Regions from separate parts of the Chryseobacterium sp. KBW03 genome, predicted to be linked through region 1. Evidence: riboswitches for the same ligand, from Rfam matches in the RefSeq annotation. Region 1 holds a riboswitch; each other region holds the start of a gene.
What was found. A riboswitch is a leader RNA that binds a small molecule or an ion and turns the genes downstream of it on or off. The one in region 1 is predicted to bind S-adenosylmethionine.

Region 1 (2,325 bases):
TCATTGACATTATATTTTGCACCTACAGCATAAGACACATCATACACCTGAGATCCAAGACTTGCCTGAAAACCGTTTGGGTAAATGGATGAAACGACATTAGATGTTTCGCTCGGTAGTCTTCTGAAGCCAAAACCTTTTCCTTCTTTGATACTGAAACCTCCGAAAGAATAGAGTTTAAAATTATCATTAAAAGGATATTCTGCATTAAAAAACAGCTGTCCCTGTCTAATCTGGGCATCTCCGATCTGGAAATTGAAGTCGTCACGCGTCAATCCTCGTTCTTTAATTTTTGCATCATCTGCAGCTCTTGCCGCTTCGGGATCATTTGCAAATGCATACGCAAAATTATCTCCGAAAATATCTAAATCATGATTTTGAGTTCTTGTCGTTTTACCCCTATGGCTTAATTGTAGTGAAAGATTAATATAGCCGTCTTTCTTTCCTAATGAAGTTCCGTAATTGGCTCCGGCCTGATAAGTGTCGCCATCATTTCTTCCGGTTACTCCATAAGTAAGACTTGCTGATGCTCCGGGATTTTTTTTAAGAATAACATTGATCACTCCGGCGATGGCATCAGAGCCATATTGTGCAGCAGCTCCGTCTCTTAAGACTTCAATTCTATCAATTGCAATGATGGGAATTGTCCCAAGATCTGTTCCTACAGAACCATTTCCTACCGTATTCTGATAATTAACTAAAGAGGTAGAATGCCTTCTTTTTCCGTTTAACAATACCAAAATCTGATCTGGTCCCATTCCTCTTAAGGATACGGGATCAATATGTTCTGTACCGTCAGAAGCAGACTGCCTCACTGCGTTGAATGATGGGATCACATAGTTTAGGAGATCCTGAGCAGTCATTTGTGGAGAGCTTCTCTGGATCTTGTCAATATTGATAACGTCTACAGGAACCGGTGTCTCAAGTTTTGTTCTTTTGACATTTCGGTTTCCGACAATGATAATGTCTTCGATTTGTTTTCCTTTCTCCTCATTCTCCTGAGCAGCTACCAAAATTACACTCAGCAAAAATACCGCTGTACTTAATTTTTTCATTTTTGTTCTTGCCAATTAATAATAACATTCCTGCGAACCTTTTCGCAGATAAACAAGACTTCAAGAAATGGAATTCATATAAGAATATTGACTTCACTTATCTCCCCTTTCGGGTTGGAATTAGCACCTTTGCACTTTTTTGAATTGTGCAGGTTGCTAAGGTTTCTTTGGGCCAAATCCCTCCACCTTTCTTGATAAATCTACCGCAAAAGTAGACTATTTTTTTCAATATACAAAAAAGGCAAATCAGCTATTCTGCCAATCTGCCTTTTTGTTCTACTTAACAATCATCTTTTGAATTGCGATTCCTGTTTCTGATTTCAATTGAACCAGATAAGTTCCTGGCGGATAATTGATTTTGGTTTCAAAAGTCCCGTTTTCTTTATCAATTTTGAATGAGTCCAGCTTTTTACCGGTCATGTCAAAAAATAAAATCTCACCGTTTTTTGCTTTGTTAAAAATTAATTTTGCGATCCCATTTTGTATTGGATTATTAACAATCTGAAGGGATAATTTATTAGCTGCATGAGTATCCGTTGTGGATAAAGCGCCTGCGTAATTTCCGAAAATCCTGAATTCTCCAGGCTGTAAAGTTATCGGAGCAGTTGTTGAAGCTATATTGGAAACACTGTCATCCATCAGATTCTGCCATTGACCTGTGTAAGGAAAGTAAGGAACAACATTTTGTGCAGAAGTAGTATAATTAGCCAATACCACCACATTCTTTATTCCGGTAGTAATGGTGGTATCATAGAGATAAATCCTGGTGATCAGGCCATCAGGATCATTCGTAAGATTATTGGATTCTATACTGTACGTTTTAGATTTGAAAATCTGATGGGTGTTTCTGATATTGATTATTTTAGCCCATGTGTCGTACACTGCTTTTCTGTTTGCATTGGTATCATATCCCAGCGTAAATGCAACGGGTTTCTCATCTGTTCTGCATCCGCTGTTGATTGTACCATCCGCACATCTGTTGATACTGAATTCGTATCCTAATTCTCCAAACTGCCAGATCATTTTCGGGCCGGGAATAGTGAAGAATGTAGCTCCGAAGGTTTTCATTCTTTCAAGAGCCGTATTCAGATTTTTAACACTATATCCTCCATTGACGGCACCATATTCAAGGTTTTTAAACATAAGTCTTTCCTCATCATGACTTTCTCCATATCCCACAGCACTCATATTGGTAAAGCCATGAAGACTGTGATTCATACGGTCATAATTGCTGTTTTCCTTATATCCCATGGTATTTTGATTGTAAGGA
Region 2 (2,325 bases), on a different contig from region 1:
CTGATTCAATAGCCATTCCTTTGTCATCCAGATAGCCTAGGGAAAAGAAATAATTGCTTTTCTCACTTCCTCCACTGATATCAAGATCTACCTGATTTCTTGAAGCCACTCTCTGCAAGATGTCTCTCCAGTCGTCATTCCATAATGGGGATGCACCAGGTAATAGCTTTCCGTCTGTTCCAACTGGTTTTGCATAACCTGTTCCGTAAGGGTTGATCCCAAGTGTGGAAACAAGATTATCTGTCGCCATCTGAGCTGCCTGTTGAGAAGACACTTTGCCAGATTGGTAGCCGTTTCTCAATGCTTCCCAATATAATTGAAAATACTGATCTGTATTAACCTGTTCGTAATCTTTTACCGCTCTTCCTGAGAATCCCTGGCTGATATTAAAATTAACTTTCGCTTCTCCTTTTTTACCTGATTTTGTCGTAATAATGATAATCCCATTAGCTCCTCTTGAACCATACAATGCACTTGCTGTAGCATCTTTCAGAACACTTATAGATTCAATATCACTTGGACTGATAGAGTTCAGGTTTCCGTCAAAGGGAATCCCGTCCACTACATATAAAGGATCGCTGGAAGCACTTATGGAACCAATTCCCCTGATTCGGATGGTAGAAACAGCACCTGGCTGTCCTGACGCACTTGTCGTTTGAATCCCTGCAACCTGCCCTTCCAATGCTTTGGTAATATTGGTAACTGGTCTGTTATTAATCTTATCGCCGGAAATGGTTGCTACTGAACCTGTGTAACTGTTTCTTTTTGCCTTTCCATAAGCTACCACCACTACTTCATCAATTTCTTTTTCATGGAGGCTATCTTTTTTCGGCTTGGAATTTTGTGCATTGACATTGGTAATTCCCAGAAAAAATGCAGCAACCGGAGGTATCCAAGCTTTAGAGTTAAATAAATATTTACTAATCATAATCAATTTTGTTTATCATATATTAAAAATTTACCCTTTGCAGAAAAGACAGCAAAGGGCATCGATAAATACGATAAACCAAATGCTTATTTTTCCTTTAAAGGCTGAACGTAACACCTTGCCTCTTGGAGGTAGGTTGTCAAGATTTCACAGGGTCAGTTCCCTCCATCTTTCTTTATAAGCCGATCGAAATATGACTGCAAAGCTATAAAGTTTTAGTCTACAAAACAAGTAGACTTATGATTTTTCATGATAAATTTTTGAAAATTAACATAATATTTTAATAAAAGTCATTAAAATAGGGAGTTACATCCGTTATCACTTTCACAAACATGACAAATATCATTATCAATAATTCAATTGAGCATACAGTATGCTTTAATGAAATTTTTGACCATTAATTGAAAAAAGTTTTTAATTTTATAGAATGAAAGTTTTGATTATAAACGGTCCTAATCTCAACCTTTTAGGTACCAGAGAACCGGAAATCTATGGAAGCGTTTCTATGGAAAGCTATTTGGAAATTTTAAGATCCGAGTTTCAGTCTCATGAATTAAAATATTACCAGTCGAATATTGAAGGAGAGCTCATCAACAGGCTTCAGGAAGATGATTTTGATGCGGTAGTTATTAATCCCGGAGCTTTTACTCATTATTCCTATGCCATTGCGGATTGTTTAAAAAATATCCGAAAGCCAAAAGTAGAGGTTCACATCAGCAATATCTATAAACGAGAAGAGTTCAGACAGAAATCTGTGACAGCTGCCAATACGGATGCTGTTTTATCCGGCTTCGGAATGGATGGATACAGATTGGCTTTATTAAGTTTGAAGTAATTTTCACTAATTATTTTACCCATTGATTACACCGATTTTAACGGATGCTTATGGATACTAATAAAGATATGAGCTAAAACTCAATGAAAAAGGTCTTCATAATTCATTAGATTTATGGGAATTAAAATAAAAAAGCCTCATCAATGATGAGGCTTTTCTGTATGTTGTATATAACTATTAGATAGTTTGTTCCTGCAATTGAGGTCCTGAAGCAATTAATTTCTTACCTTCTTCAGTATCACAATACTGCTCAAAGTTTTTGATATATCTTGAAGCAAGATCTTTTGCTTTTTCTTCCCATTCTGAAACATTTCCATAGGTATCTCTAGGATCTAAAATTCCTGTAGAAACGTTTGGTAATTCAGTAGGAATCTCAAGGTTCATGATAGGAACCTGAGTTTTAGGAGCATTATCGATAGAACCGTCAATGATGGCATCAATGATTGCTCTTGTATCCTTCAGGGAAATTCTGTTTCCAGTACCGTTCCAACCTGTATTTACCAAATATGCTTTAGCACCGTGCTCCTGCATTTTACCGATCAATGTTTTAGAATACATTGTT
Region 3 (2,325 bases), on a different contig from region 1:
GGCAATTTTCTTTGAATTGGCTACTGCAACTACTTTAAGGTCTATTTTTTTACGCTTCTTAATTTCTTCTGCAGATTCCAAGACCTGCTGTATTAATGTCTTTCCTACATTTCCGTGACCAATGATTGCCAGATGAACCGTCTTTGGTTTTTTGAAAATTTCAGATTCTATGATGTTTTTTGTTTTTTCATCCTGTGAAGAAGTCACTACGATATTGACTCTGTTTTCTCCGGCTACCTGATTCAGCAATAATGGGAAAACATTGTTTCTTGCCAGTTCGGCAAAGACTTTATTGAAATCTTCTGCTACAAAACCGATCACAGAAACATTATTGATACTATAGATCTGAGAAACTTTTCCAGATTTTCTTTCTGCTTCGAACTCATCAATAAGACAAGCGACTGCTTTTTCTGCATCAATTTCCTGCACCAAAATAGAAATTCCGTTTTCTATGGCCTGTTGTGAGATTACTCCTACACTGATACGCGCTAAAGTGAGCGCTTTAAAAATTCTACCGTCAATCCCGATTTCGCCCAGGAAATCTTCTCCTTCAAATTTGATGATTGATCTGTTCTTCAAAAATTTTATTTCGTTAGCATTTTTCATTACTTCTATAAAATGTTTTTTATGATATTATTTAATTGTTGATATTCCATTAGGAAGGCGTCATGCCCGTGTATAGATTGGATCTCGTGATAAGAAACATTCTTATTTTTCTCTTTTAAGTTTTCAAAACACATTCGGATTTCAGAAGCCGGAAAGAATAAGTCTGTATCTACGGAGATCATGTGCATTCGTGCTTCGATCTTCTCCAGTGCTTTTTCATCAGCATTGATATTCATCAAGAGATGATTCATCAGTTTGTACGCTTTTAAACTAAATCTCTCGTTTAACGCATTACCATGATAAACCAGCCAGTCTTCTGATTCCAGGCGTTGTTTGTCCTGATTATATTGGTTTTGAAATCTATCGTTGAGTGATTGTGGAGTTCTATAACAGAGCATCGCATGAATTCTTGCTTTCTGTAATGGTTCATCTTTATCATTCAATAAAAATTTTTGAACCAGACATTGAGCATGAAGCCAGTCGTGTGTTCTGTAATCACAGGCTATGGGAATAAATATTTCTGCAAGATCCGGCTGCTTAGCAAGCATTTCCCATGCAATTCCCCCTCCAAGAGAGCCTCCAATAATGGCATATATATTTTTGATATGTAAAGCTTCAAGCCCTTTCAGAAATATCGCTGCGATATCTGAAGGCGTGAAGTCTTCATAGTCTTCAATTAAAAAATTGTCATAACCGTTTCCGGGTATATTGAAACACAGAACAGTATATTGATCGGTATCAACAAGCTGATTTTCTCCCACCAATTGTTTCCACCAGCCTTTTTCTCCCGATACATTTGAGTTTCCGGTAAGAGCATGGTTGATTAGAATGATGGGTGCTGTAAACAGATCTTTCCCAAAAAGCTGATAGCTTAATGAGATATGATATTCCTTTTGGGAATACGTTTGATACGAAAGATTAATATAGTTTAGTTCTGTTTTCAATTCTATTATATTTTAATACAAATACAATTGAAAATGCCACAGGAAATGGCTGAAAAGAACTTCAGTAAGTTATCTGTCCAAAATAAATTGGTAGAACGTAGCACCTTCTTTGCTTGCGCAAAGGGTTGCTAAGGTTTCATAGGGTCTAATCCCTCAACCTTTCTTGATAACATTTTCAATATTTAAATGAACGAATGGTGCAAAGGTAGTTCTTTTCTTTTAATTTCAAAAAAAAATTATTTTAATATTTAAAACAGCCCTTAAATACAAGTATTTCAAGGCTATATTAATAATTATTCAGATGAAAAAAATTGGAATTACTTCTCAAAAAAACTAACTTCGTATTGAAAAATGATGAAATATGACCGTTGAAAAAGAAAGATTACAAGATACTAAATGGAAAAACTGGGGACCTTATGTAAGCAACCGCCAGTGGGGAAATGTACGTGAAGATTACAGCCCGAATGGGAATGCATGGAATTTTACCAATCATCATAATGCCGAGAGCTATGCTTACCGCTGGGGAGAGGAAGGAATTGCTGGGATTTCTGATGTAAAGCAGCTTTTCTGTTTTGCTTTTTCGTTCTGGAACAGGAAAGATAAAATGGTAAAAGAACGATTCTTTGGGTTGAGCAATCCTCAGGGAAATCATGGTGAAGACATCAAAGAAATCTTTTATTATCTGGACAATACGCCTACCCACAGCTATATGAAGATGGTGTATAAATATCCAATTAATGAATTTCCTTACGATGATCTTGTTACAGAAAACGGA

Region 2: it holds a riboswitch for S-adenosylmethionine, as region 1 does, so the genes downstream of both, DBR39_RS08770 (SusC/RagA family TonB-linked outer membrane protein) here and DBR39_RS19570 (TonB-dependent receptor plug domain-containing protein) in region 1, are expected to answer to the same signal.
Region 3: it holds a riboswitch for S-adenosylmethionine, as region 1 does, so the genes downstream of both, DBR39_RS08020 (alpha/beta fold hydrolase) here and DBR39_RS19570 (TonB-dependent receptor plug domain-containing protein) in region 1, are expected to answer to the same signal.

Annotation. Positions count from the first base shown of each region.
Region 1 is NZ_QAJO01000011.1:175,808-178,132, forward strand. It holds gene DBR39_RS19570 (TonB-dependent receptor plug domain-containing protein) at 1-1,055, opposite strand, end outside; SAM riboswitch class I at 1,150-1,256, opposite strand; gene DBR39_RS19575 (alpha-amylase family glycosyl hydrolase) at 1,332-2,325, opposite strand, start outside.
Region 2 is NZ_QAJO01000004.1:164,956-167,280, forward strand. It holds gene DBR39_RS08770 (SusC/RagA family TonB-linked outer membrane protein) at 1-928, opposite strand, end outside; SAM riboswitch class I at 1,012-1,112, opposite strand; gene DBR39_RS08775 (type II 3-dehydroquinate dehydratase) at 1,356-1,763, shown strand; gene pckA (phosphoenolpyruvate carboxykinase (ATP)) at 1,941-2,325, opposite strand, start outside.
Region 3 is NZ_QAJO01000004.1:12,509-14,833, forward strand. It holds gene DBR39_RS08015 (ACT domain-containing protein) at 1-606, opposite strand, end outside; gene DBR39_RS08020 (alpha/beta fold hydrolase) at 612-1,550, opposite strand; SAM riboswitch class I at 1,617-1,723, opposite strand; gene DBR39_RS08025 (MGH1-like glycoside hydrolase domain-containing protein) at 1,912-2,325, shown strand, end outside.